Regions from separate parts of the Enterobacter cloacae complex sp. HYC003_NIDB genome, predicted to be linked through region 3. Evidence: predicted binding sites of a transcription regulator. Region 3 holds the regulator's gene; each other region holds the start of a gene.

Region 1 (10,055 bases), 1.9 Mb from region 3:
TTCAGGGCCGCGATCTCCTGCCCGGCTTTAGCCGGTGACCAGACCGGGCAGATTGCCATCGCCCCGCTGCTTAAGAAGATCATCAGTATGCTTATCCATTTCACCATTATTACCCCTCCCTGTTTTGCGAAGGGTATACCCTGCCCGGGAGCCGCAGACCAGCTGCAAAATTGCATTTTACGAGCGCGCTTCAGCGCATTGTTTTTATTGCAGCAAAAAGAAGGTAAAAGCTGAAAACGGCACGCAAAATTTAATCATCCAGGGGAAAAAGTGTGACAAAGGCTACGTCACACAGCGGCGACGTGTATAATAAGCCCGTATGTAGGACTTCTTCGTTAACACATACAAAAGACTCTCATGGCTCAAGGCACGCTTTATATTGTTTCTGCCCCTAGTGGCGCGGGTAAATCCAGCCTTATTCAGGCACTGTTAAAAACCCAACCGTTGTACGATACGCAGGTTTCTGTTTCTCACACCACGCGAGCACCGCGTCCGGGTGAAGTGCACGGTGAACACTATTTCTTTGTGAATCACGACGAATTCAGAGCGATGATTGGCAGAGACGCGTTTCTTGAACATGCAGAAGTTTTCGGTAACTACTACGGTACTTCGCGTGAAACCATTGAGCAGGTTCTGGCGACCGGCGTGAACGTGTTCCTGGATATCGACTGGCAGGGCGCGCAGCAAATTCGTAAGAAAATGCCTGATTCGCGCAGTATCTTTATTTTACCGCCATCGAAAGATGAACTGGATCGTCGCCTGCGTGGTCGCGGCCAGGACAGCGAAGAAGTTATCGCGAAGCGTATGGCGCAGGCTGTTGCAGAAATGAGCCATTACGCGGAATATGATTACCTTATTGTGAATGATGATTTTGATGCCGCGCTGAGCGATCTCAAAACTATCCTTCGCGCAGAACGTCTGCGTATGAGCCGCCAGAAGCAGCGACATGACGCATTAATCACCAAACTGTTGGCAGACTGAACCCACTTTCAGTATCATGCCCAGTCATTTCTTCACCTGTGGAGCATTTTAAGTATGGCACGCGTAACTGTTCAGGACGCTGTAGAGAAAATTGGTAACCGTTTTGACCTGGTGCTGGTCGCCGCGCGTCGCGCTCGTCAGATGCAGGTAGGCGGTAAAGATCCGCTGGTACCGGAAGAAAACGATAAAACCACCGTTATTGCACTTCGCGAAATCGAAGAAGGTCTGATCAACAACCAGATCCTCGACGTGCGTGAGCGCCAGGAGCAGCAAGAGCAGGAAGCCGCTGAATTACAAGCTGTTACCGCTATTGCTGAAGGTCGTCGTTAATTAAACCTGCGGGTCGCCCTTGTATCTGTTTGAAAGCCTGAATCAACTGATTCAAACCTACCTGCCTGAAGACCAGATTAAGCGTCTTCAGCAGGCGTATCTCGTTGCACGTGACGCTCACGAGGGCCAGACACGTTCAAGCGGTGAACCCTATATCACGCACCCGGTAGCGGTGGCCTGTATTCTGGCCGAGATGAAACTCGACTACGAAACGCTGATGGCCGCCCTGCTGCATGACGTGATTGAAGATACCCCTGCCACCTACCAGGACATGGAACAGCTGTTTGGCAAAAGCGTTGCCGAGCTGGTGGAAGGGGTCTCTAAGCTTGATAAGCTGAAATTCCGCGACAAGAAAGAGGCGCAGGCCGAAAACTTCCGCAAGATGATCATGGCGATGGTGCAGGATATCCGCGTCATTCTCATCAAACTGGCTGACCGCACCCACAATATGCGCACGCTGGGCTCACTTCGCCCGGATAAACGTCGCCGCATCGCCCGTGAAACCCTCGAAATTTACAGTCCGCTGGCGCACCGTTTAGGTATTCATCACATTAAAACCGAGCTGGAAGAGCTGGGTTTTGAGGCGTTGTACCCGAACCGCTATCGCGTGATTAAAGAGGTGGTGAAAGCCGCTCGCGGTAACCGTAAAGAGATGATTCAAAAGATCCTCTCTGAAATCGAAGGGCGTTTGCAGGAAGCGGGCATTCCGTGCCGCGTGAGCGGTCGCGAAAAGCATTTGTACTCTATCTACTGCAAAATGGTGCTTAAAGAGCAGCGTTTTCACTCGATCATGGATATCTACGCGTTCCGCGTCATCGTCCACGATTCAGACACCTGTTATCGCGTGCTGGGGCAGATGCACAGCCTGTACAAGCCGCGTCCGGGGCGCGTCAAAGATTACATCGCCATTCCAAAAGCGAACGGATACCAGTCTTTGCACACCTCCATGATTGGCCCGCACGGTGTCCCTGTTGAGGTGCAGATTCGTACCGAAGATATGGATCAGATGGCGGAGATGGGTGTCGCGGCGCACTGGGCTTATAAAGAGCACGGCGGCGAAAGCAGTACCACCGCGCAAATCCGCGCCCAGCGCTGGATGCAGAGCCTGCTGGAGCTGCAACAGAGCGCAGGTAGCTCGTTTGAATTTATCGAGAGCGTTAAATCCGATCTCTTCCCGGATGAGATTTACGTTTTCACGCCGGAAGGGCGCATTGTCGAACTGCCTGCGGGCGCGACACCGGTCGACTTCGCTTACGCCGTGCATACCGATATCGGCCATGCCTGCGTAGGTGCCCGCGTCGACAGGCAGCCTTATCCGCTGTCGCAGCCGCTTTTCAGCGGACAGACGGTGGAGATCATTACCGCGCCGGGGGCACGTCCTAACGCCGCCTGGCTGAACTTTGTCGTGAGCTCAAAAGCGCGCGCAAAAATCCGCCAGCTGCTGAAAAACCTCAAGCGCGACGACTCCGTTAGCCTTGGGCGTCGTTTGCTCAATCACGCGCTGGGTGGCAGCCGCAAACTGGCAGAGATCCCACCAGAAAACATTCAGCATGAGCTGGAGCGTATGAAGCTCGCCTCGCTGGATGACCTGCTGGCAGAGATTGGTCTCGGCAACGCCATGAGCGTGGTCGTGGCGAAGAATCTGCAACAAGGCGAAACGACAGCCGTTCCTGCCACCACGCAAACTCATGGTCACCTGCCGATCAAAGGCGCTGACGGGGTGCTCATCACCTTCGCCAAATGCTGCCGTCCTATCCCGGGCGACCCGATTATTGCGCACGTCAGCCCAGGTAAAGGGCTGGTGATCCACCATGAATCCTGCCGTAACATCCGTGGCTATCAGAAAGAGCCAGAGAAGTTCATGGCGGTCGAGTGGGATAAAGAGACGGCGCAGGAATTTATCACTGAAATCAAGGTGGATATGTTCAACCACCAGGGTGCACTGGCGAACCTGACGGCAGCGATCAACACGGCCTCGTCCAACATTCAAAGCCTGAATACGGAAGAAAAAGATGGCCGCGTTTACAGCGCCTTTATTCGCCTGACCGCCCGTGACCGCGTGCATCTGGCCAATATTATGCGCAAGATCCGCGTGATGCCGGATGTCATTAAAGTCACCCGTAACCGAAACTAGCATTATGAATTCAAAACGTTACGAGCGAATCTGCGAAATGCTCGCCAGGCGTCAGCCTGATCTGACGGTCTGCATGGAGCAGGTCCATAAACCTCATAACGTCTCTGCTATCGTCCGCACCGCAGATGCCGTCGGCGTGCATGAAGTCCACGCCGTCTGGCCAGGCGCACGTATGCGTACCATGGCCTCCACCGCCGCAGGCAGCAACAGCTGGGTATCCGTGAAAACTCACCAGACTATTGGTGAAGCGGTCTCGCACCTGAAAGGGCGTGGCATGCAGGTTCTGGCAACCAACCTCTCTGCTAAAGCCGTGGATTTCCGTGAGATCGACTACACCCGTCCGACCTGCATTTTAATGGGCCAGGAGAAAACGGGGATCACGCAGGAAGCACTGGATTTGGCCGATCGGGACATCATCATTCCAATGATCGGCATGGTCCAGTCACTCAACGTGTCGGTCGCCTCAGCGCTGATCCTGTATGAAGCGCAGCGCCAGCGTCAGAATGCCGGAATGTACGAGCGCAGCAACAGCATGCTGCCTGAAGAGGAGCAGCAGCGCCTGCTGTTTGAAGGTGGCTATCCGGTGCTGGCTCGCGTTGCGAAGCAGAAGAAATTGCCTTACCCCCACGTCAACGCGCAGGGCGAAATAGAAGCCGATGCCGAGTGGTGGTCCACCATGCAGTACGCGGGGTAAATCATGAAAGGCCGCCTGCTGGACGCCATACCGCTCAACAGCCTGACGGGCGTGGGCGCGGCACAAAGCAGTAAACTGGCGAAGATAGGCCTGCACACCGTGCAGGATCTCCTGCTCCACCTCCCCCTGCGTTACGAAGACCGTACTCAGCTTTATAAGATTGGCGATCTGCTGCCCGCTATTTACGCCACCGTTGAAGGGGAAGTGCTGAACTGCAACATCACCTTTGGCGGACGCAGGATGATGACCTGCCAGATCAGCGACGGCACCGGCATTCTCACCATGCGCTTTTTCAACTTCAATGCGGCGATGAAAAATAGCCTTGCCACTGGACGACGCGTACTTGCGTACGGTGAAGCCAAACGGGGCAAATACGGCGCGGAGATGATCCACCCGGAATACCGCGTGCAGGGCGATCTCAGCTCACCTGAGCTACAGGAGACGCTCACGCCGGTCTATCCAACCACTGAAGGCATTAAGCAGGCTACGCTGCGCAAGCTCACCGACCAGGCGCTGGAGCTGCTTGATACCTGCGCCATTAACGAGCTGCTGCCGCCGGAGCTGGCGCAGGGCATGATGAGCCTGCCGGAGGCGTTGCGCACCCTGCACCGTCCACCGCCAACGCTTCAGCTTGTTGATTTAGAGAGCGGGAAACACCCCGCCCAACGGCGTCTTATCCTTGAGGAATTACTGGCTCACAACCTGAGCATGCTGGCCCTGCGCGCAGGTGCGCAGCGTTTCCACGCGCAGCCATTAAGCCAGCGTGATGAGCTCAAAGATAAGCTGCTGGCCTCACTGCCGTTTAAACCCACCGGCGCCCAGGCGCGGGTGACTGCCGAGATCGAACGCGATATGGCGCTGGATGTGCCAATGATGCGCCTGGTGCAGGGCGACGTGGGTTCCGGTAAAACGCTGGTCGCCGCGCTGGCCGCTTTGCGCGCCATCGCCCACGGTAAGCAGGTGGCGCTGATGGCGCCGACGGAACTGCTGGCCGAGCAGCACGCCAACAATTTCCGGAACTGGTTTGCCCCGCTGGGAATTGAAGTGGGCTGGCTGGCCGGGAAGCAGAAGGGCAAAGCGCGCCTTGCGCAGCAGGAAGCCATTGCCAGCGGGCAGGTGCAGATGATTGTCGGCACGCACGCCATTTTCCAGGAACAGGTGCAGTTTAACGGCCTGGCGCTGGTGATTATCGACGAACAGCACCGCTTTGGTGTTCATCAGCGTCTGGCGCTGTGGGAGAAAGGTCTGCAACAGGGCTTCCACCCACATCAGCTGATCATGACCGCCACGCCGATTCCGCGCACCCTGGCGATGACGGCCTATGCCGATCTGGATACCTCCACCATCGACGAACTCCCCCCGGGCCGTACGCCGGTGACGACGGTCGCCATTCCGGACACGCGCCGCAACGACATCATTGACCGCGTGCGCAACGCCTGCACCCACGAAGGACGTCAGGCTTACTGGGTCTGTACCCTGATTGAAGAGTCTGAGCTGCTGGAAGCGCAGGCTGCCGAAGCCACGTGGGAAGAGTTAAAGCTCGCCCTGCCGGAGCTGAACGTCGGTCTGGTTCACGGGCGCATGAAGCCTGCCGAGAAGCAGGCGGTGATGCAGTCGTTCAAACAGGGCGAGCTGCATTTGCTGATCGCGACCACGGTCATCGAAGTGGGCGTGGACGTGCCGAACTCCAGCCTGATGATTATTGAGAACCCGGAGCGCCTGGGCCTGGCGCAGCTCCACCAGCTACGAGGCCGCGTGGGCCGTGGCGCGATCGCCTCTCACTGCGTGCTGCTCTACAAAGCCCCTCTGTCGAAAACCGCGCAGATGCGTTTGCAGGTATTACGCGACAGCAATGACGGCTTCGTCATTGCGCAAAAAGATCTGGAGATCCGCGGCCCGGGCGAACTGCTGGGCACGCGTCAGACGGGTAACGCCGAGTTTAAAGTGGCGGATTTATTGCGCGATCAGGCCATGATCCCCGAAGTACAACGCCTTGCGCGTCATATTCATGAACGCTACCCCGAACAGGCGGCAGCGTTAATTGAACGCTGGATGCCGGAAACCGAGCGGTATTCCAACGCCTGACGGTCAGCCAAACATCGGCAGCATCAGGTAGAGCTTAATGACCAGCGCGTTGACGATATCAATGAAGAATGCGCCCACCATCGGCACCACCAGAAACGCCATGTGCGACGGGCCGAACCGTTCGGTGATCGCCTGCATATTCGCGATGGCCGTTGGCGTCGCTCCCAGACCAAACCCACAGTGGCCCGCAGCCAGTACCGCCGCATCATAGTTTTTGCCCATCATGCGCCAGGTAACAAAGATGGCATACAGCGCCATGAACACGGCCTGCACCGCCAGGATCGCCACCATCGGCAGCGCCAGCGAGGCCAGTTCCCACAGCTTGAGGCTCATCAGCGCCATCGCCAGGAACAGCGACAGGCTGACGTTCCCCAGCACGGACACTGCGCGCTCAAAGACGCGGTAGAAGCCCATCTGCGCCAGACCGTTGCTCAGGATCACCCCGATAAACAGCACGCAGACAAAGGTTGGCAGTTCGAAAGCCGTTCCCGCCAGCCATTGCGCAACGATTTTGCCCACGGTAAGGCAGATGGCAATCATGGCGATGGTTTCAATCATTACCAGCGAGGTGATACTACGGCCAACGTCCGGTTTTTCAAATGCGGTCGGCACCATTTCATCGTCTGGCCTGCCTTCCGGCGTGGTGGAGTGTTTCACCAGATAGCGCGCCACCGGGCCGCCAATCAGCCCGCCAAGCACCAGGCCAAAGGTCGCGCAGGCCATTGCCACTTCCGTTGCGTTTTCAAAGCCATAGCGTTCGATGAACAGCTTGCTCCACGCCGCGCCCGTTCCGTGGCCACCTGACAGGGTAATCGACCCCGCCAGCAGACCCATCAGCGGATCCAGCCCCAGCAGCGACGCCATACCGATGCCGATGGCGTTTTGCATCAGCAGCAGGCCCACCACAACAATCAGAAACACGCCCAGCACCTTGCCGCCCGAACGCAGGCTTGCGAGGTTAGCGTTCAGGCCGATAGTGGCAAAGAAGGCCAGCATCAACGGATCTTTCAGGGACATATCAAAATCGATTTCCCAGCCCATGCTTTTTTTCAGCACCAGCAGGGCCAGCGCCACCAGCAATCCACCGGCGACAGGTTCAGGAATGGTGTACTTTTTCAGAAAGGAAACACTGTGTACCAGCTTGCGACCAAGCAGAAGAACCAGCGTTGCGGCAACAAGGGTCGACAACGTATCGAGATGAATCATAAAAGGCTCCTGTTATGCGCGTGTTCCATACACACGCGGCGTTATCCTGGGCCGGGTGATGCTCGTCATGAGCCGCCGGCGCGAAAAGTGTAATTTTTTTTTCCTGTTCGTTGTAGAAAACCTGCTCACACCGGCAGATTTTCTCTCTTTTTTTTGCTGGCAATCGTTTGCTTTTACCAGGTGGTCAGCTAAAATGCCCGCTTTTCCACCGTGGGATTGCCGCCGATGTCTGTTAACACTCTGGAGTCTGCTGATGCGCAAACGATTGCGCAGAAGCAAAACAGCGAACTGATTTACCGCCTTGAAGATCGTCCCCCGCTGCCTCAAACCCTGTTTGCCGCCTGCCAGCACCTGCTGGCGATGTTCGTTGCGGTCATCACGCCGGCTCTGCTGATTTGCCAGGCGCTGGGGTTACCGGCGCAGGATACGCAACACATCATCAGTATGTCTCTGTTCGCTTCCGGCGTGGCCTCCATCATTCAAATTAAAGCCTGGGGTCCGGTGGGCTCGGGTTTGCTGTCGATTCAGGGCACCAGCTTTAACTTTGTGGCGCCGCTGATCATGGGCGGTACGGCACTGAAAACCGGCGGCGCAGATGTCCCGACGATGATGGCGGCGCTTTTCGGCACCCTGATGCTGGCAAGCTGCACAGAGATGATCATTTCCCGCGTTCTGCACCTGGCGCGCCGGGTGATCACCCCGCTGGTCTCCGGCGTGGTGGTGATGATTATCGGCCTGTCACTGATCCAGGTGGGTCTGACCTCCATCGGGGGCGGCTACGCGGCAATGAGCGACCATACCTTCGGCGCGCCGAAAAACCTGCTGCTGGCAGGCGTCGTGCTGGCGATCATTATTCTGCTTAACCGCCAGCGTAACCCGTACCTGCGCGTGGCATCGCTGGTGATCGCCATGGCGGCCGGTTACCTGCTGGCGTGGGCGCTGGGCATGCTGCCGGAAAACACCACCCCAACCAACAGCGCGTTGATTACCGTGCCAACGCCGCTCTACTACGGCCTGGGCATTGACTGGAGTCTGCTCCTGCCGCTGATGCTGGTCTTTATGATCACTTCGCTGGAAACCATTGGCGATATCACCGCCACCTCCGACGTGTCCGAGCAGCCGGTCTCCGGCCCACTGTACATGAAACGTCTGAAAGGCGGCGTGCTGGCGAACGGACTGAACTCGTTTGTCTCGGCGGTGTTCAACACCTTCCCGAACTCCTGCTTTGGCCAGAACAACGGCGTGATCCAGCTGACCGGCGTGGCCAGCCGCTACGTGGGCTTCGTGGTAGCGCTGATGCTGGTGGTCCTCGGCCTGTTCCCGGCGGTGAGCGGGTTTGTGCAGCACATCCCTGAGCCGGTGCTGGGCGGCGCGACGCTGGTCATGTTCGGTACCATCGCGGCCTCTGGCGTGCGTATCGTCTCCCGCGAGCCGCTGAACCGCCGCGCAATCATGATTATTGCGCTGTCTCTCGCCGTAGGGCTTGGCGTCTCCCAGCAGCCGATGATTTTGCAGTTTGCCCCTGACTGGGTGAAAAACCTGCTCTCTTCCGGCATCGCCGCGGGCGGTATTACCGCTATTGTGCTGAATCTCATTTTCCCGCCTGAAAAGAACTGATCCCCACACGGCAGGCTGTCAATGCCTGCCGTGACATCTCTTTACACCATTCCCGCCTTGAGCATTGCGCATAAATCGTGCATAACACCCTTATGTGCGTTTCGCGGGAAGGAAGACCATGAAATTTATTGGAAAGCTGCTTATCTATCTTCTGGTAGCCCTGCTCATTGTAGTGCTCGCCTTTTATTTTCTGCTCCAGACCCGCTGGGGCGCATCGCAGGTCAGCAGCTGGATCACGGTGAATACCGATTACGAGCTCAACTTTGACCTGATGGATCACCGCTTTTCATCCCCTTCTCACATCCTTCTGGAAAACGTTACCTTCGGACGAGATGGCAAACCGGCCACGCTGGTCGCTAAAAAAGTGGATATTGGCTTAAGCAGCCGCCAGATCACCGACCCGCTGCATATGGATGCCATCACCCTGTTCGATGGCACGCTGAATTTATCGCCGCAGACGGCGCCGCTGCCGTTCCAGGCCGACCGTCTGCAACTGAATAACATGGCCTTTAACAGCCCGAATACGGAGTGGGATCTCAGTGCGCAAAAGGTGACCGGCGGCGTCAGCCCGTGGCAGCCCGAGGCGGGGAACGTACTGGGAAAAAATGCGCAAATCCAGATGAGCGCCGGGTCGCTCACGCTCAACGGCATACCGGCCAACAACGTGCTGATTCAGGGACAACTCAACGGCAAAGAGGTGGTGCTGAATACCATCGGTGCCGATATGGCGCGCGGCTCGCTGACGGGCTCGGCTCTGCGTAATGCCGACGGTGGCTGGGTTATCAACACCCTGCGTCTGAATGAGATCCGCCTGCAAAGCGACAAATCGCTGCTGGATTTCTTCGCCCCTCTCTCCACCCTGCCTTCGTTACAGATTGGGCGGCTGGAAGTGACCGATGCCCGTCTACAGGGGCCAGACTGGGCGGTAACCGACCTCGATCTCAGCCTGCGTAACCTCACCCTGAGTAAAGGTGACTGGCAAAGCCAGGAGGGACGGTTATCCATGAA
Region 2 (10,055 bases), 320 kb from region 3:
GACTGAACCAGGGAACACCGTTACTGCTGAACGGCGTGACCAAACGCTACGGCGACAACACCATTCTGAATGCACTGGATCTGCATATTCCTGCCGGACAGTTCGTGGCCGTTGTCGGCCGCAGCGGTGGCGGCAAGAGTACCCTGCTGCGTCTTTTAGCCGGGCTGGAAGCGCCAAACAGCGGTGACATTCTGGCAGGCACTACGCCTCTGGCCACGATTCAGGATGATACGCGCATGATGTTTCAGGACGCGCGTCTGCTGCCGTGGAAAACGGTGATGGATAACGTCGGGCTGGGCCTGAAGGGCAGCTGGCGGGAGGACGCCCGGCAGGCACTCGCTGCGGTAGGGCTGGAGAATCGCGCGGGAGAGTGGCCTGCGGCCCTGTCGGGTGGACAAAAGCAGCGCGTAGCGCTGGCACGCGCGCTGATTCACCGTCCCGGCCTGTTGCTGCTTGATGAACCGCTCGGCGCGCTTGATGCGCTGACGCGGATCGAGATGCAGGATCTGATTGAAACCCTCTGGCAGACGCACGGCTTTACGGTACTGCTGGTGACGCATGATGTCAGTGAAGCCGTGGCAATGGCAGACAGGGTGCTGTTAATAGAAGAGGGCAAAATTGGTCTGGATCTGACGGTAGATATTCCACGTCCTCGCCGCGTGGGATCGGCCAGACTGGCGGAGCTGGAAGCCGAAGTACTGGATCGGGTGATGAAACGTGGGGAAGCGGAGATTCAGCGGATAAAGGCTAATGCCTGATGCCCTCACCCCGGCCCTCTCCCACAGGGAGAGGGAGAAAACCGATGCCCCGCGACCCCACGTAGGCCCGGTAAGCGTAGCGCCACCGGGCTTTTTTACATCAGGCCAGCGCCTTAGCAATCTTCTCGTACAGATCGCCAGACAGATTTTCCAGCCCTTTCAGCTGCTCAAGCGCGGCGCGCATTTTCGCCTGACGCTGCGCATCGTAACGTTTCAGGCGGATCAGCGGCTCAATCAGACGAGACGCCACCTGCGGGTTACGGCTGTTCAGCTCGGTCAGCATTTCAACCATGAACTGATAACCGCTGCCGTCTTCGGCATGGAACGCGGCCGGGTTGCTGCTGGCGAAGGCACCAATCAGAGAGCGGACGCGGTTCGGGTTGCTCATGGTGAACGAACGGTGCTTCAGCAGGCTGCGTACTTTGCTGAGTACATCGGCTGCCGGGCTGGTGGCCTGAAGGATGAACCACTTGTCCATCACCAGACCATCCTGATGCCACTTGTCGTCGTACTCCTGCATCAGCGCATCGCGGCACGGTAGCTCGGCGGCAACGCTTGCGGCCAGCGCGGCCAGGGCATCCGTCATGTTATCGGCTTCGTGGTACTGCTTGCTGACCAGCGTGTTCGCCAGCTCTGCCTCACCAAACGCCAGATAGCGCAGGCAGGTATTGCGCAGGGAACGTTTACCGATATCCGCATGTTCCACCCGATACCCGTCCAGCTTGTTGGCGTTGTAAATGGCGAGGAACTCATCTGCCAGTTCGGTCGCCAGCGTGCGGGTCAGCGCTTCACGCACGGCGACGATGGCAATCGGGTCGATGATGTCAAACAGCTCGGCGATTTCAGTCGCAGAAGGCAGCGTTAAAATTTCAGCCGCCAGCGCCGGGTCAATGTTCTCATCCAGCAGGATGGCACGGAACGCGTCTGCCACATGAACCGGCAGCGTCAGCGGCTGGCCCTGCTGGTAACGGTTGACGTTCAGCTTGATGTAGGTCGCCAGCAGGCTTTGTGCCGCATCCCAGCGCGAGAAATCGTTGCGCGCGTGACGCATCAGGAACGTAAGCTGCTGATCGCTCCACTTGTATTCGAGTTTCACCGGCGCGGAGAATTCGCACAGCAGGGCGGGAACGGGCTGGAAATAGACGTTATCGAAGATAAAGGTCTGCTCTGCCTGGGTCACGTTCAGCACGTTATGCACCGGGTGGCCGCCCTTCTGTAACGGGATCACGTTGCCTTCGTTGTCGTACAGCTCAACGCTGAACGGAATGTGCAGCGGATGTTTCTCTTCCTGCTCGGCAGTTGGCGGCGTGCGCTGGCTGATGGTCAGCGTGTACTGCTCGGTTTCCGGGTTGTAGTCGTCTTTGACCGTCACAATCGGCGTACCGGCCTGGCTGTACCAGCGGCGGAAATGAGACAGATCGACGTTAGAGGCGTCTTCCATCGCCTGAACAAAATCGTCGCAGGTGGCCGCACTGCCGTCGTGACGCTCAAAGTAAAGCTGCATCCCTTTCTGGAAATTCTCTTCACCCAGCAGGGTGTGGATCATACGGATAATTTCAGCGCCTTTTTCATACACCGTCAGGGTGTAGAAGTTATTCATCTCAATGACTTTATCCGGGCGGATCGGGTGCGCCATTGGGCTGGCATCTTCTGCAAATTGCAGACCACGCATGGTGCGCACGTTGTTGATGCGGTTTACCGCCCGCGATCCCAGATCGGAGCTGAACTCCTGATCGCGGAAGACGGTTAAGCCCTCTTTCAGGCTCAGCTGGAACCAGTCGCGGCAGGTGACGCGGTTCCCGGTCCAGTTATGGAAATATTCGTGGCCGATAACGCGTTCGATATCGAGGTAATCTTTATCCGTGGCGGTATCGGTACGCGCCAGCACGTATTTAGAGTTAAAGATGTTAAGACCTTTATTCTCCATCGCGCCCATGTTGAAGAAATCGACCGCAACGATCATATAGATGTCGAGGTCATATTCGAGGCCAAAGCGCGTTTCATCCCACTTCATGGAGTTGATGAGGGAGGTCATTGCCCACGGTGCGCGGTCAAGGTTGCCACGGTCCACGAACAGCTCCAGCGCGACTTCACGGCCAGAGCGCGTTTTAAAGGTGTCGCGCAGGACATCGAAATCTCCCGCCACCAGCGCAAACAGATAGCAGGGTTTCGGGAACGGATCCTGCCACTGTACCCAGTGACGGCCATTCTCCAGTTCCCCTTCACCAATCCGGTTGCCGTTGGAAAGCAGGTACGGGTACAGCGTTTTGTCGGCAATAATTTTGGTGGTAAAGCGCGCCAGGACGTCCGGGCGATCCAGATACCAGGTAATGTGGCGGAAACCTTCGGCTTCACACTGGGTACACAGGGCTACGCCTGACTGGTAAAGTCCTTCCAGCGCGGTATTGGCGGCAGGGCTAATTTCATTCACGATGCGCAGGGTAAAGCGTTCCGGCAGGTTGTCGATGACCAGCTGGTTGCCTTCTTCTTTATAGTCTGACCAGGCTTCATCGTTAATATGCAGGGAAACCAGCGTCAGGTCTTCACCATCCAGACGCAGCGGCACGGCTGTCGCGCTCTGGCGCGTCACCTGGCTTACCGCCGTCACCACGGTTTTTGTGGCATCCAGGTCGAAAGTCAGATCGATATCGCTTATCAGGTATTCCGGCGCACGATAGTCGTGGCGGTATTTAGCTTGTGGCTGTTGTGTCATAGAAAACCTTATGCATCGTTTGTCGAGTAACGATTCAATATATTCCTGTTGTGTAAAACGCGCTATGCAGAATGTTCATCTTTTCAGGCACAACGCCCTTTTTAGCTACATTTTTATAACACGGGGCACGAAATGCTCTCGACCATAAAGTGTGCTTATGTTGTGATCGGGGTTCAATAAATCACTAAACAGGGTATACTCCGGAGTTGTTTATTGTACTAAACGCTCCCGTGAGAGGATGCTACAGCGCACCTATGACTCAATTCGCTTCTCCGGTTCTGCATACGTTGCTGGATACCGACGCGTACAAGCTGCATATGCAGCAAGCCGTGTTTCACCACTATCATGATGTCCATGTTGCGGCGGAATTTCGCTGCCGGGGTGACGACTTGCTGGGTATCTACGCAGATTCCATTCGTGAACAGGTCGAGGCCATGCAGCATCTGGCGCTCACCGATGACGAATATCAGTGGCTTTCAGGCCTGCCTTTCTTTAAAGCGGATTATCTGAACTGGCTGCGTGAGTTCCGCTATAACCCGGAACAGGTCACCGTCACCAATGATAACGGCAAGCTGGACATTCGTCTGACCGGCCCGTGGCGCGAGGTGATCATGTGGGAAGTGCCGCTTCTGGCCGTGATCAGCGAGCTGGCCCACCGCTATCGCTCCCCTGAAACCGGTGTGACGCAGGCGGTTGCCGCTCTGGAGAATAAACTCGTTGAGTTTTCCAGACTGACCGAAGGGCTGGATATGTCCCGATTCCGTCTGATGGACTTTGGCACGCGCCGCCGCTTCTCTCGCGAGGTTCAGGAAGCCATTGTCAGACGTCTGCAACAGGAGCCGTGGTTCGTTGGCACCAGTAACTACGATCTGGCACGTCGCCTTGATTTAACGCCGATGGGCACCCAGGCGCACGAATGGTTCCAGGCGCACCAGCAGATCAGCCCTGACCTTGCCAACAGCCAGCGCGCCGCCCTCGCCGCGTGGCTAGAGGAATACCCGGATCGGCTGGGTATTGCCCTTACCGACTGCATTACCATGGACGCGTTCCTGCGCGACTTTGGCCCTGAGTTTGCCAAACGCTACCAGGGTTTGCGCCATGATTCCGGGGACCCGGTTGAATGGGGTGAGAAAGCCATCGCCCATTACGAAAAACTGGGCATCGACCCCATGAGTAAGGTGCTGGTCTTCTCCGATAACCTTGACCTGGCGAAAGCCGTCGACCTTTATCGCCATTTCTCATCGCGGGTGAACCTGAGTTTCGGGATTGGTACGCGGTTAACCTGTGATATTCCTCAGGTGAAACCGCTGAACATCGTGATAAAACTGGTGGAATGTAACGGTAAGCCGGTCGCGAAGCTCTCCGACAGTCCGGGCAAAACCATCTGCCATGACAAAGCGTTTGTCCGCGCATTACGTAAAGCCTTCGATTTGCCTCAGGTTAAAAAAGCCAGTTAACGGCTTCGGGGGAGCCTTCATGGCTCCCCTTCTCTTATTAATTTCTTATTTCTTCTCTTAAGAAGGTGAAATTTACTTGTCTGATAGCGGATGGCAGGTAACATAGATATCCCCCCTATAAGGGCGGACAAGTGTTTATTTTTTCCGACTATTAACAGAGAGAATATTATGAGCGTTGTGCCTGTAGCCGACGTACTCCAGGGCCGTGTCGCCGTTGACCAGGAGGTCACCGTGCGCGGATGGGTGCGTACTCGCCGAGATTCTAAAGCTGGCATCTCCTTCCTCGCCGTCTATGACGGTTCCTGCTTTGATCCTGTACAGGCCGTCATTAATAATTCTCTGCCCAATTACAATGATGACGTTCTGCACCTGACAACCGGCTGTTCCGTGATCGTCACCGGTGTTGTGGTGGCCTCTCCGGGCCAGGGTCAGAGCTACGAAATTCAGGCGACCTCGGTGGAAGTGACCGGCTGGGTTGAAGATCCTGACACCTACCCGATGGCTGCAAAGCGTCACAGCATCGAATATCTGCGTGAAGTCGCGCACCTGCGTCCGCGCACCAACCTGATTGGTGCGGTTGCCCGCGTGCGTCATACGCTGGCGCAGGCGCTGCATCGCTTCTTTGACGAGCAGGGTTACTTCTGGGTTTCTACTCCGCTGATCACGGCTTCCGATACCGAAGGCGCAGGTGAAATGTTCCGCGTTTCAACGCTGGATATGGAAAACCTGCCGCGTACGCCGGAAGGTAAAGTCGATTACGACAAAGACTTCTTTGGTAAAGAAGCCTTCCTGACGGTTTCCGGCCAGCTCAACGGTGAAACCTACGCCTGTGCGCTGTCTAAGATCTATACCTTCGGCCCAACCTTCCGTGCGGAAAACTCCAACACCAGCCGTCACCTGGCGGAATTCTGGATGCTGGAGCCGGAAGTGGCCTTTGCCGATCTGAATGACGCGGCAGCCCTGGCAGAAGCGATGCTGAAATACGTGTTTAAAGCCGTTCTCGAAGAGCGCGCAGACGACATGAAATTCTTCGCTGAGCGTGTCGATAACGACGCCATCGCCCGTCTTGAGCGCTTCGTCTCCGCAGACTTCGCGCAGGTCGATTACACCGACGCGGTCGCAATCCTGGAAAAATGCGGTGAGAAATTCGAAAACCCGGTTTACTGGGGCGTGGATCTCTCCTCCGAGCACGAACGTTATCTGGCAGAGAAGCACTTTAAAGCACCGGTTGTGGTGAAAAACTATCCGAAAGACATTAAGGCGTTCTATATGCGCCTTAACGAAGACGGTAAAACCGTTGCCGCGATGGATGTCCTCGCGCCGGGCATCGGTGAGATCATCGGTGGCTCCCAGCGTGAAGAGCGCCTGGATGTGCTGGACGCGCGTATGCAGGAGATGGGCCTGAACCCGGCGGACTACAGCTGGTATCGCGATCTCCGTCGCTACGGCACCGTTCCACACTCCGGCTTTGGCCTGGGCTTCGAACGTCTGATTGCTTACGTAACAGGTGTTCAGAACGTACGTGATGTGATTCCATTCCCACGCACACCGCGTAACGCAAGTTTCTAACCGACCAAATCATTAATGGCCAGCAAATGCTGGCCATTATTTTATCCTGCAATGTCAGTTTTCGTCAGTCAGAAGTAAGCGTCTTTAAACCACAACCCCGCTATTACCTCTACCTGTTACGTTTTGTTTCCACGAAATATCCTGAGACAAAAAAATAACCCCATTCTTATTGCGCTTAAAACAATCCTTACGCATTAGCATAAAAAACAACCAATTTCACAGCCATCTGGATGGCTTTTATCGATCATAAGAAAAAATGAGCCGTTTAACTTCTGTTTATACGAAAGGCCTTTAGCTAAATTAAACATAAGGAAATCATATATATAAGAATAAAGCGGATGTTTAATTCGCCAGGTGGCACTGAAATTTGAGGTGCTTCACAAAGTTCCCAAAAATACATATTTAGTTACATATATTTTCTTTTGGTAACTGAATCTTGAAGATTGTAGCACTTTCAGTGTAGCGAAACGGTTCTATGAATGGAAAGATGCCTGTCAGACACATAAAGACACCTAACTCTCATCAATAGTTCCGGAAATATTTATTGACAGAATTTATTGGCGGCAGTGGCGAGTGTCATAAAAAAACCAATGAGGGTAATAAATAATGATGAAGCGCAATATCCTGGCAGTGGTAGTCCCTGCCCTGCTGGTAGCCGGTGCAGCAAACGCTGCTGAAATCTATAACAAAGACGGCAACAAATTAGATCTTTACGGGAAAGCAGTTGGCCTGCATTACTTCTCTGATTACGCGGGCAACGATGGCGACAACACTTACGCGCGTCTGGGCTTCAAAGGTGAAACTCAGATCAACGATCAGCTGACTGGCTACGGTCAGTGGGAATACAACTTCCAGGGTAACAACTCTGAAGGTGGCGATGCACAGAACGGCAACAAAACCCGTCTGGCATTCGCAGGTCTGAAATTTGGTGACGCAGGCTCCTTCGACTACGGTCGTAACTACGGTCTGGTCTATGACGCAATCGGCATCACCGATATGTTGCCTGAGTTCGGCGGCGACACCGGCGCGAGCGATAACTTCTTCGCAGGCCGTACGGGTGGTCTGGCGACTTACCGTAACAGCAACTTCTTCGGCCTGGTTGACGGTCTGAACTTTGGTGTTCAGTACCTGGGCAAAAATGAACGTGATGACGCAGTACGTTCCAACGGTGACGGCTGGGCAACCTCTCTGAGCTATGATTTCGACGGTTTCGGCATTGTGGGTGCTTATGGTGCAGCTGACCGTACCAACAACCAGCAGACGCTGGAATGGGGTAAAGGTGACAAAGCTGAACAGTGGGCAACCGGCCTGAAATATGACGCGAACAACATCTACCTGGCAGCTATTTATGGCGAAATGCGTAACGCAGCGCGTCTGGGCAGCCGTGGTTTCGCTAACAAGTCTCAGGACTTCTCTGTCGTCGCTCAGTACCAGTTCGACTTCGGTCTGCGTCCATCCATCGCTTACTACAAATCTAAAGCGAAAGACGTAGAAGGTATCGGTGACGAAGACTACATCAACTACATCGACGTTGGTGCGACATACTACTTCAACAAAAACATGTCTACCTATGTTGACTATCAGATCAACCAGCTGAAAGACGACAACAAGCTGGGCATCAACAACGACGATATCGTGGCTCTGGGTCTGGTTTACCAGTTCTAATCAGCACACCTCGTTGTTATATGCTTAATGAACAGGGCTTCGGCCCTGTTTTTTTATTCCTGAGAGAAAATAATAGCGACTTTTGAAAAGCCGCACGCTTTTCGTCGCAAACGGTTGGCATTTTGTAAATCTACCGTTAACCTGATAGCGGATTTCACTTCTGTAATCACAATGGAACTTCGTCATGTTTGAGAACATTACTGCCGCTCCTGCCGACCCAATTCTGGGCCTGGCCGATCTGTTTCGTGCCGACGACCGCCCTGGCAAAATCAACCTGGGTATTGGTGTATATAAAGATGAAACCGGCAAAACTCCGGTACTGACCAGCGTCAAAAAAGCTGAGCAGTATCTGCTGGAAAACGAAACCACCAAAAACTACCTCGGTATTGATGGTATCCCTGAATTTGGTCGCTGCACCCAGGAGCTGCTGTTCGGCAAAGGCAGCACCATTGTGAGCGAAAAACGCGCCCGCACGGCGCAGACCCCAGGCGGTACCGGCGCACTGCGCGTGGCGGCAGATTTCCTGGCGAAAAACACCTCTGTGAAGCGTGTGTGGGTAAGCAATCCAAGCTGGCCGAACCACAAGAGCGTTTTTAATTCTGCGGGTCTGGAAGTGCGTGAATACGCCTACTACGACGCGGCAAACCACGCGCTGGATTTCGACGGTCTGCTGGCCAGCCTGAGCGAAGCCCAGGCGGGCGATGTGGTGCTGTTCCACGGCTGCTGCCATAACCCAACCGGTATCGATCCTACGCTTGAGCAGTGGGAACAGCTGGCTAAGCTGTCCGTTGAAAAAGGCTGGCTGCCTCTGTTCGACTTCGCTTACCAGGGCTTTGCCCGTGGTCTGGAAGAAGATGCAGAAGGTCTGCGCGCATTCGCCGCCGTGCATCAGGAGCTGATTGTCGCAAGCTCCTATTCCAAGAACTTTGGTCTGTATAACGAGCGTGTCGGCGCCTGTACGCTGGTGGCTGCTGACGAAGCAACCGTCGATCGCGCATTCAGCCAGATGAAGTCCGTGATCCGCGCTAACTACTCTAACCCACCGGCACACGGTGCGTCTGTGGTCGCGACGATCCTGAGCAACGATGCGCTGCGCGCAATCTGGGAACAAGAGCTGAACGATATGCGTCAGCGCATTCAGCGCATGCGTCTGCTGTTTGTGAACACGCTGGCTGAGAAAGGCGCTGACCGTGACTTCAGCTTCATCATCAAGCAGAACGGCATGTTCTCCTTCAGCGGCCTGACCAAAGAGCAGGTGCTGCGCCTGCGTGAAGAGTTTGGCGTGTATGCCGTTGCCTCTGGCCGCGTGAACGTTGCAGGTATGACGCCTGACAACATGGCGCCGCTGTGCGAAGCCATTGTCGCGGTGCTGTAACCTGCACCCATAAAAAAAGCCTGCATCGCGCAGGCTTTTTTATTTTACCGGGTTTACCAGACAGGCATTTCATCCTGAAGGAACGGGTTATGCAACCGCTCATCGCCCAGCGTCGACATCGGTCCGTGTCCAGGGATAAACGTCACATCATCACCTAACGGCAATAACTTCTGCTTAATCGACTGAATCAGCTGACCGTGATCGCCGCGTGGGAAATCACTGCGTCCTACGCCCCCTTTGAAAATCACGTCACCGGAAATCAGCAGGCGCGACACGTCATCAAAGAAGACAATATGGCCGGGCGTATGCCCGGGGCAATGCAACACCTGTAAAGTTACATTCCCCACGTTAACGCGATCGCCTTCGTTCAGCCAGCGGTCCGGTGTCAGTGGCTGACACTCATCCAGACCAAACATACGGCTTTGGGCAGGTAGCCCCTGAAGCCAGAACTCATCTTCTTTTTCCGGGCCGATAATCGGCACACCGTAGTGTTCAGCCAGTTCTGCCGCTGCACCCAC
Region 3 (10,055 bases):
GGATGGTCGTTTTGTCTGCAATGACGGAAGTCTGAGCCAGTCGAAGCGATTCTGTTCAGGTTATGGTGCCTCCGAACCGCCCCGGCAGGTAAAACCCTCCCCCTCCGCCAGTGTAAACGTTCTTTGTCTGTTATTCGCACTGATAAGACGCTTGCAGGTGGAAAACCACCTGCACGCGCTGGACGACCTGTAACAGCGTCTGGCATTAAAGCATGCCGTTCGCACCTTCCGGCTACATGGCGAACTTACTGCATGGCTGGCGTTTATGCTTTCTGCATGAGTGATAAAAGGGAGGGAAAATCATGACCAGGGCTGAAGAGTTTTGTCGTTCCTGAAATGTGAACACTGGCAGATGGATGCGCACGCATCGCTCAAAAAACGATCTTTTTCAGGCGGATACTGAGATCAGAAAAGCATATGACCTTGAACAGTAATCACAATGACTGGAGGGATATGCTAATGAAGCGACAAGATATAAACGCATTAAAGAATTTTGATTTTCTGGCACGCAGTTTTGCCCGTATGTACGCCCTGGGCCAGCCAGTTGATATCGATGCCGTGACCGGCAATATGAGTAATGAACAGCAGGCATGGTTCCGGGAGCGATATGACCACTACCGAAAGCAGGCTGAGCGGGCGAGAGTGATAGAACTGCGATGATGTAACGAATAACGGGCTTAACGGCCCGTTGCGTTTTTTAGGTTCCAGCTACATTTTGCAGGCTCCTGAGGTTGAAATATTGTGCGGTAACCTCATATAGAAAGCGGGTAAGGAATACCTGCCCGTAAGACATGAACTTTTTGAATATTCTTTTTTACTGTTCAGGAGGTACATGATGACTCTGAGAGCTTTTCCCATGTTGAACGATCTCTCCGACTCTCTGTTTGCGGACCGTTTTAACCGTATCGATCGCCTTTTTAGCCAGCTAACCGGCAGTACGCCGTTGCCCTCCACGCCTTCTTACAATATCCGGCGGGTGGGTGATAACCGCTATGAACTGACGCTGAGCGTGCCGGGCTGGAAAGAGAGCGAACTGGAAATTGAAACCGTTGGCGGTCAGCTGAATATCAGCGGTAAACGTGAAGAAGAGAAAACCGAAAACGGCGAAGAAGGGTGGATCCATCGGGGTATCAGCCGCAGCGACTTCCGGGCCAGCTATAGTCTGCCGGAGCATGTGAAAATAACCGGCGCTTCGCTGGAAGACGGCTTGCTGGCGATTGAATTACACCAGGATATCCCGGAAGAAGAGAAACCGCAGCGCATCGCCATCAACAACAACCCGGCGATTGAACATAAGCCGTAATCATTGATTGACGTTGTTTTCACGCCCGGCAAACGCCGGGCGTTTTGCTAACCTGATGGGGCTTATGCCATTCCGCTTTTCCCGGTACGCGCGGGCTGGAGGTCACTTTCGATGTGCTTAAAAGGTTTGCTGCCTCTGCATGAGGCTGAACGGGAATGAAATGTGCGGGAAAAAAGATTGGTGCGTCTGAATGGACTCGAACCATCGACCCCCACCATGTCAAGGTGGTGCTCTAACCAACTGAGCTACAGACGCAGAATGGTGCGTTCAATTGGACTCGAACCAACGACCCCCACCATGTCAAGGTGGTGCTCTAACCAACTGAGCTATGAACGCATTGTGTTGTCGGTGACAACGGGGACGAATATTAGCGGCACAGCCCCAAGGTGGCAAGAGGGAAAATGCATTTTTCTCTCTGATTTCACGCGATTGCTTCATTACCGCGCAAAGTGAAGAGAAAGTAGCCGCCAGGCGGCGGCTACTGTGTTATTAACGTGCAGCGCGCTGCAAAATTACCGCAGACGGCTGACGTTGCAGGAAGCGCATACGCAGCATCATCATAATGGCCGCAGACGTTAAGCCGATGATAAAGCCCATCCAGAATCCGGCTGGCCCCATGCGATCCACCACCAGATCCGTGAGCGCCAGAATGTACCCGCACGGCAGACCCAGCACCCAGTAAGCGATAAAGGTGATAAAGAAGATGGAACGCGTATCTTTATACCCACGCAGCACGCCGCTGCCAATCACCTGGATGGAGTCAGAGATCTGATAAATGGCCGCCAGCAGCATCAGATGCGAGGCCAGGGTCACTACCTCCGGGTTGTCGTTATAGAGCAGGGCAATTTGCTCACGCAACAGCACGGTAAAGAGCGCGGTACAGACTGCCATGCAGACGCCGACGCCGAGGCCGGTGCGGGCTGCCGTTTGCGCGTCCAGCGTCGAGCCTTGCCCCAGACGGAAGCCCACGCGAATCGTCACCGCGGCAGCCAGGGACATCGGCAGGACGAACATCAAAGAGCTGAAGTTCAGGGCGATCTGGTGTCCTGCGACATCAATAATCCCTAACGGCGAGACCAGCAGGGCGACGACGGCAAACAGCGTCACTTCGAAGAACAGCGCCAGCGCAATGGGTAACCCCAGCTGAATGAGACGGGTCATGAGCGTCCAGTCAGGTGCGCTGAACGAGGTGTCGTTACGAATGTCACGCATGGATCGCGCATGTTTAATGTAGGTGAGCATACAGCCGAACATCACCCAGTACACCGCAGCCGTTGCCACGCCGCAGCCCACGCCGCCGAGTTCCGGCATGCCAAAATGACCGTAAATGAAGATATAGTTCACGGGAATGTTCACCAGCAAGCCGATAAAGCCCATCACCATGCCCGGCTTGGTTTTTGCCAGCCCTTCACACTGGTTACGTGCCACCTGGAAGAACAGATAGCCGGGCGCGCCCCAGAGCAGGGCGCGCAGATAACCGACCGCCTTATCCGCCAGCGCCGGGTCGATATTATGCATGGCGCGAATAATATACCCGGCGTTCCACAGGACGATCATAATCAGGACGGAGACACCCCCGGCCAGCCAGAAGCCCTGGCGCACCTGATGGGCCACGCGGTCGCGTCGACCGGAGCCGTTAAGCTGAGCGATAACGGGCGTCAGCGCCAGCAGCAGGCCGTGACCAAAAAGAATGGCCGGAAGCCAGATTGAGGTTCCGATCGCCACGGCGGCCATATCGGTGGCGCTGTAACCACCGGCCATTACCGTATCCACAAATCCCATTGCGGTTTGGGCTACCTGCGCGACGATCACCGGTATGGCCAGTGCCAATAACTGACGCGCTTCGATCATATACTTCTGCACGTGAACACCTTTGTATTGTAGTTATTTGAGAGACTAAAAAGGCCGCCGTTACTGGCAGCAAGAAGAAAAAACAGAGGGATGCCAGCTATTGTAGCGGGGTTTAACTAATTATCTAGTGAAAAAATCGCCAGAAATTGCGCATCACTGGCAACCTGTTTTTTCAACTGTTATTGTGGTGGGATTATACGGTGTCATCGCCGTTCGGAATGAACAGGAGCTGTAAGCATGTTTACTGGTATTGTGCAGGGCACTGCCAAAGTGGTGTCCATTGATGAAAAACCGAATTTCCGCACTCACGTAGTTGAGCTGCCTGAATATATGCTCGACGGCATTGAAACCGGGGCGTCGATAGCGCATAACGGCTGCTGCCTGACGGTGACCGAAATTAACGGTAACCAGATTAGCTTTGATTTAATGAAAGAGACGCTGCGTATCACTAACCTGGGTGAGCTTGTGGTGGGAGATATCGTCAACGTTGAACGCGCGGCGAAATTCAGCGATGAGATTGGCGGGCATCTGATGTCGGGCCATATTATGACCACCGCAGAAGTGGCGAAAATCGTGACCTCGGAAAATAACCGTCAAATCTGGTTTAAGGTGCAGGATCCGTCATTAATGAAATACATCCTGTATAAAGGATTTATTGGCATCGATGGGATTAGTCTGACCGTCGGTGAAGTGACGCCAACGCGTTTTTGCGTGCATTTAATTCCTGAAACGCTGCAACGTACTACGCTTGGCGCAAAAAAACTGGGGCAGCGCGTAAATATCGAAATTGATCCCCAGACCCAGGCGGTCGTGGATACCGTTGAGCGCGTACTGGCGGCGAAAGAGGCGGCGATAATAAAAACCGTGGAAGAAGAATAAAAAATAACCCCGGTTAACCGGGGTTATTTTTTCAGCGAGCCACACGCAAACCGTGCTCAATCCCACGACTAAACACCACCTGCCAAAGCTGTATATCCCGCGCACGGAACGCGCCCGCACAGGCATTCAGATAATAGCTAAACATCCGTTTGAATCGTTCCGAATAGTTGTCGGCGATTTCAGGCCATGCAGCCTGGAAACGTTCATGCCAGGCCATCAGGGTGGTGTCGTAATCTGCGCCGAAGTTATGCCAGTCTTCCACAATAAAATGCGGTTCGCTGGCGTTCGCAATCTGGCGAACAGAGGGTAAACAGCCATTCGGGAAGATATATTTGTTGATCCAGGGATCCACATTGTTATCGGTGCGTTTAGAGCCGATGGTGTGTAGCAGGAAAATTCCCTCAGGCTTCAGGTTACGATCGGCGACCTCGAAGTAAGTCTTGTAGTTCTTCGGCCCCACGTGCTCGAACATACCTACGGAAACAATGCGATCGAACTGCTCGTTCAGGTCGCGGTAGTCCTGAAGCCGAATATCAACATCCAGACCCAGACAGCGTTCCTGCGCCATCTTCTGCTGTTCAGCGGAAATCGTGACGCCGGCTACGCTGACGCCGTAATTTTTCGCCATAAACCAGGCAAGACCACCCCAGCCACAGCCGATGTCCAGCACACGCATACCGGGCTGTAACTGCAATTTATCGCAGATCAGTTGCAGCTTGTCCTGCTGCGCCTCTTCCAGGGTCGTCGCTTTTTTCCAGTATCCGCAGGAGTACTGCATTAAAGGATCGAGCATACGGCTGAACAGATCGTTGCCCAGGTCGTAATGCTCTTTACCGACGATCCACGCCCGTTTTTTACTTTGCAGATTGAACAGGCGGGCGGAGGCAATGCGTAAGGTATCTTTGAAATGACGAGGGAGCTGTTTTTCAAGACCGGCGCGTAATACGCTGGAGAAGAACATATCCAGCCGCTCACACTCCCACCAGCCGTCCATATAGCTTTCACCCAGCCCTAACGACCCCTCCTGTAACACGCGTTTGAAAAAATCGGGATGCTTTATCTGGGGATCGGAGGGGGATGAGCCATTAATCGTAATGCCCGCACGTCCCAACAGTTCACTGACGATCCGGGACCAGTTATCGTCCGGAACGCTGACTTCTTCTATACACGATGAACTCATAGCTTCTCCATCACCTTGCTGTGATCAGAACCTTAAAACAGCGTAGACGCTTTTTTGGTTTGTGAGAAATCTCACGGTAAATGCCCGCGAGGCTAATATCCGACGTAGAACAGAGGAAGGGAGATAACCCTTGCCGAAATGCCTTCCATGGTAAAACGGGAGCGCTCCGGCTCCCGTTAACACTTAATATTTATCGTATTTAATCGAACCAAATTTAGTATAGGCCGCAAAATTTGGTGATTCAACAGAAAATTGTTAGCAACCTAATCACTGGTATTTAACATAGTTTCCCGCGCAATCAGGCGTGCGACGTTTCTGTCTGCGCGTTTTCACTCTGCTCGCGATGGGCTGAGGACTGCATGCGATAGCCCAATCCCGCCAGCGCAACGGTGACCAGCATCACGCTGGTGGTGGTGAGCAGCGGGGTTGCAATCAACGCAGAGACCACGAGACTTGCCAGGAAGCACAGGCCAAGTTGCAGGGTATTTTGCAGCGCGGCAGCGCGGCCTGTCGCCTGCGGGAATGGACGCAACGCCTGGGCTACAACGATAGGGTAGATAGCCCCGTTAGCGATCGCCATGACGCAGAACGGAATCAAAATTTCTGCAAGCCCGGCGCCGGGAATAAAGCCGACAGCCCAGGTCGCAATCACGCTTAGGGCATACAGCACCAGCAGCCAGGGCAGCATCTGTTGGCCTTCCCATTTTTGCAGCGCGGCGCGACAGCCATAGCCACCCACCAGGAAGGCGATGGTCTGTGGTACATAGCTCAGGCCGATAGCCGCCGGGCTGTAGCCCATGTCATGCAGAATGAACGGCGAACCGGTCAGCCAGGCAAAGAAGCTGGCAGAGCAGGCAGCATAAATCAGCACGTTACCGCGATAGGCTTTCGACCGCAGTAAAGAGGTAAAGGTGATGGGCTTTGCGTCCGGATGCGTCTCTTTTTTATGCGCAGGTTTAAGCCCGAAAGCAGGCAGCATCAGGACCAGCGTAATAGCAAAGAGCGTGGCGAAAATAGCCTGCCAGTCGAAATGCGCGAGGATCCAGCTGCCCAGTAACGGGGCAAGCGCCGGCGACAGGCCGACCAGCGGCATAATAGTGGCGAATATGCGGTTAGTGCGCGAGGCGGGGTAGTAATCGGTCACCAGCGCCTGCCAGGTGACCGCAGCGGCGCAGACACCGACCGCCTGAATAAAGCGCAGCGCCAGCAGCCAGGCGGCATCGCGGACCCACATCATGCCCAGACAGCCTACGGCAAAAATCGCCAGCCCCAACAACAGGACGGGCTTACGGCCAAAACGATCCGAGAGCGGCCCCCACAGCAATTGCGCAAAAGCAAAGCCAGCGAGGAACAAACTTAAACTGGCGCTGATGGCGGCGGCAGGGGTTTGCAAATCTTCCTGCATCGCGGCGAACGCGGGCAGATACATATCGGTCGCCAAAAAGCCCAGCACGCTTAAGCCGCCGAGCCAGACTAAAAATCCTTTCCTGGGTTGCACTTTTTTTCTCCTGAGGAGGCAGGTGTACGTTGGCGCAGAGTGTAGGGAGTGCAAAGCGGCTTGTGAAACGCTAATATTTGGCGGGTGCATTCAAAAAATTTGCAGGCTAAAGATGTGGTCAGATTATTCCCTTGAAGTGGTTGATGCCGTGGCGCGTAACGGCAGCTTTACCGGTGCCGCCCAGGAGCTGCATCGCGTTCCCTCGGCTATCAGCTATACGGTGCGCCAGCTGGAAGCGTGGCTGGCGGTCCCGCTGTTCGAGCGGCGCCATCGCGACGTGGAGCTCACGCCTGCCGGAGCGTGGTTTTTGAAGGAAGGGCGGTCTGTTATCAAAAAAATGCAGATCACCCGTGAGCAGTGCCAGCAGATCGCCAACGGCTGGCGCGGGCATCTCGCTATCGCGGTGGATAACATCGTTAAGCCGGAGCGGACCCGGCAGATGATCGTCGATTTCTATCGTCATTTTTCCGACGTCGAACTGCGTGTTTCGCAGGAAGTGTTCAACGGCGTCTGGGATGCGCTGGCGGACGGCAGGGCGGAGATGGCGATTGGTGCAACCCAGGCGATCCCGGTTGGGGGGCGCTACGCGTTTCGCGACATGGGCATGCTGAGCTGGACCTGCGTGGTCGCGCGCGATCACCCGCTGGCGGCGCAGGAAGGTCCGCTGAGCGATGACACCTTACGCAACTGGCCCTCGCTGGTGCTGGAAGATACCTCCCGCTCGCTGCCCAAGCGCATTACCTGGCTGCTGGATAATCAGCGCCGCGTGGTCGCGCCGGACTGGGAGTCGTCGGCCACCTGTCTGAGCGCGGGGCTGTGCGTTGGCATGGTGCCGGTGCATTTTGCGCGCCCGCGCATCGATGCGGGAGAGTGGGTGGCCTTGACGCTGGAAAACCCCTTCCCGGATGCCGCGTGCTGTCTGACGTGGCAGCAAAACGACGTCTCGCCCGCCATGGACTGGCTGCTGGATTATCTGGGCGACAGCGAAACGCTGAACCGGGAGTGGTTGCGGGAACCAGCATAGCTGGTCCCGTAAAGTGATTAACGACGGTAGTCGCGGAACGGACCGTCCGCAACGGAACGGCGTTCAATCAGGCGCGGGTGAACTTCAATGGACTGGGACTGTTCACGCTTGTTGACGATCCTGTCCAGCAGCATGTTGAAGGCCGTTTCACCCAGCGAATCTTTCGGCTGGTGAATGGTGGTCAGCGCCGGGGTAAAGAAGCGGGCGTTGCGCACGTTGTCATAGCCGATCACCGAGATATCCTGCGGGACGCGCAGGCCGAGTTCATCCGCCGCGCAGAGCGCGCCCATCGCCATGATGTCGCCGCCGCAGAACACCGCGGTAGGGCGATGCGGCTGGGAGACGATCTGCTGCATGGCGCGATAGCCCGACTCCGGCTCGAAGTCGCCCTGAACAATCCAGTTTTCCGGCACGGTGATCAGCGCCTCTTCCATCGCTTTCATGAAACCGGCCAGACGGCCAGCTCCGGTGTTACGCTCCAGCGGACCCGGGATCACGCCAATTTCACGATGACCGCGTTCTACCAGATAACGCCCCGCCATGTAGCCGCCTTCAAAGGCGTTATCAATTACGGAGTCGGTGAAGTCTGCGCGCGCTTCGCCCCAGTCCATGACCACCATCGGAATGTGGCGATACTCTTCCAGCATGGAAAGGACCGACTCAGGGTATTCAGAACACATTACCAGCAGGCCGTCGACGCGCTTTTGCGCCATCATTGACAGGTAAGCGCGCTGTTTTTCAATGTTGTTCCACGCGTTGCCCAGAATCAGGGTATAGCCTTTCTGGAAGCAGTTTTTTTCAACGGCTTCGATGATTTCAGCAAAGTAGGCCGCTTCACTGCTGGTGGCCAGCAGGCCAATCGATTTGGTGTGATTAACCTTCAGGCTGCGGGCGACGGCACTTGGCGAGTAGTGCAGTTCTTTGATTGCCGCCCAGACGGCATTACGCGTCTCTTCAGCGACGAAACGCGTTTTGTTAATAACATGTGATACGGTTGTGGTGGAAACGTTTGCGCGTTTTGCTACGTCTTTAATTGTTGCCATTAAATGTCACTCCAGACCATATCCTAAGCTCCTGAAAAAATTGAAGGTAAACGTTTGCCTTCTCTCACCCTTATCACGCAAACATGAGTTGCGACACGCCGGGAAAACGACACAGGACGTCAGGAGGGGGTCAGTGGCCGGTACGCTAATAAATTTAGCGTGGAATTTTGTCCTATCTTGATGAAAAGGGGAAGAGGTAAAGTGGATATCCGCTTAAATCCTGGAAGATTTTTGACCTGAACTGTGTAAAAATGAGCAAGCTCACTTTTCGTAGGGTGAATAAAAGGAGAAAAATTGATGAGTACCGATCTGAAGTTTTCGCTGTTTACCACCATTGTTGTTCTTGCCCTGATTGTTGCGGGTGGTTTAACCGCTGCGCTGCACTGATTCAGGAGGGGGGAGAACCTTCTCCCTCTCTTGCCGCTATTGTTACCTCTCCGGCAAAAATCTTTTGCCAAAATGTTAACTTCTCATTTTTTGTGATTGATGTCATGCTTTTGACTTCTTAGTTCTGTGCCGGGTTATGGCACGGTATCCGGAGTCTCTTCATGAAAATCAATTTTCCCCTGCTGGCCCTGGCGATTGGCGCCTTTGGGATTGGCACCACTGAATTCTCCCCTATGGGGTTATTGCCTGTTATCGCCCGGGGTGTGGACGTCTCAATTCCTGCGGCCGGTATGTTAATTAGCGCCTACGCGATTGGCGTGATGGTGGGCGCGCCGCTGATGACGCTGCTGCTTTCCCACCGCGCTCGCCGCAATGCGCTGATTTTCCTGATGGCGATTTTCACTCTCGGAAATGTGCTTTCCGCAATTTCGCCCGATTACACCACTCTGATGCTTTCGCGCATTCTGACCAGCCTCAACCATGGCGCCTTCTTCGGACTGGGCTCGGTTGTTGCCGCCAGCGTGGTGCCAAAACATAAGCAGGCCAGCGCGGTAGCCACTATGTTCATGGGCCTCACCATCGCTAATATCGGCGGCGTTCCCGCTGCCACCTGGCTGGGAGAAGCCATCGGCTGGCGTATGTCTTTCCTCGCAACCGCCGGACTGGGCGTGGTCGCGATGGTTGCGCTGTTCTTCTCACTGCCGAAAGGAAGTGCGGGAGAACGTCCGGAAGTACGTAAAGAGCTGGCGGTGCTGATGCGTCCTCAGGTGTTGTCCGCGCTGCTTACCACGGTACTGGGGGCCGGGGCGATGTTTACGCTCTACACCTATATCTCCCCGGTGCTGCACGACATTACCCACGCAACGCCACTCTTTGTTACCGCGATGCTG

What was found. Region 3 encodes PurR, which represses purine synthesis genes. Its sites were predicted from a motif close to CANGCAAACGTTTGCNTG; they were not measured.
Region 1: the regulator PurR is predicted to act here: its motif matches at 7,587-7,604, upstream of gltS (sodium/glutamate symporter).
Region 2: the regulator PurR is predicted to act here: its motif matches at 8,266-8,283, upstream of O1722_RS15090 (amino acid aminotransferase).

What each region holds. Positions count from the first base shown of each region.
Region 1 is NZ_CP114220.1:4,720,396-4,730,450, forward strand. Features, by position in the region: gene ligB (NAD-dependent DNA ligase LigB) at 1-107, opposite strand, end outside; gene gmk (guanylate kinase) at 358-981, shown strand; gene rpoZ (DNA-directed RNA polymerase subunit omega) at 1,036-1,311, shown strand; gene spoT (bifunctional GTP diphosphokinase/guanosine-3',5'-bis pyrophosphate 3'-pyrophosphohydrolase) at 1,331-3,445, shown strand; gene trmH (tRNA (guanosine(18)-2'-O)-methyltransferase TrmH) at 3,450-4,139, shown strand; gene recG (ATP-dependent DNA helicase RecG) at 4,143-6,224, shown strand; gene gltS (sodium/glutamate symporter) at 6,228-7,430, opposite strand; gene xanP (xanthine/proton symporter XanP) at 7,656-9,047, shown strand; gene O1722_RS22645 (AsmA family protein) at 9,166-10,055, shown strand, end outside.
Region 2 is NZ_CP114220.1:3,135,572-3,145,626, forward strand. Features, by position in the region: gene ssuB (aliphatic sulfonates ABC transporter ATP-binding protein) at 1-758, shown strand, start outside; gene pepN (aminopeptidase N) at 859-3,471, opposite strand; gene pncB (nicotinate phosphoribosyltransferase) at 3,726-4,928, shown strand; gene asnS (asparagine--tRNA ligase) at 5,097-6,497, shown strand; gene ompF (porin OmpF) at 7,104-8,162, shown strand; gene O1722_RS15090 (amino acid aminotransferase) at 8,347-9,537, shown strand; gene O1722_RS15095 (MBL fold metallo-hydrolase) at 9,591-10,055, opposite strand, start outside.
Region 3 is NZ_CP114220.1:2,819,208-2,829,262, reverse strand. Features, by position in the region: partial or broken gene O1722_RS13470 (YdcA family protein) at 1-58, shown strand, start outside; gene glgS (cell surface composition regulator GlgS) at 460-660, shown strand; gene O1722_RS13460 (Hsp20 family protein) at 833-1,303, shown strand; tRNA gene O1722_RS13455 (tRNA-Val) at 1,482-1,558, opposite strand; tRNA gene O1722_RS13450 (tRNA-Val) at 1,563-1,639, opposite strand; gene mdtK (MdtK family multidrug efflux MATE transporter) at 1,793-3,166, opposite strand; gene O1722_RS13440 (riboflavin synthase) at 3,392-4,033, shown strand; gene cfa (cyclopropane fatty acyl phospholipid synthase) at 4,065-5,213, opposite strand; gene punC (purine nucleoside transporter PunC) at 5,512-6,711, opposite strand; gene punR (DNA-binding transcriptional activator PunR) at 6,824-7,735, shown strand; gene purR (HTH-type transcriptional repressor PurR) at 7,753-8,778, opposite strand; gene cydH (cytochrome bd-I oxidase subunit CydH) at 9,076-9,165, shown strand; gene O1722_RS13410 (MFS transporter) at 9,327-10,055, shown strand, end outside.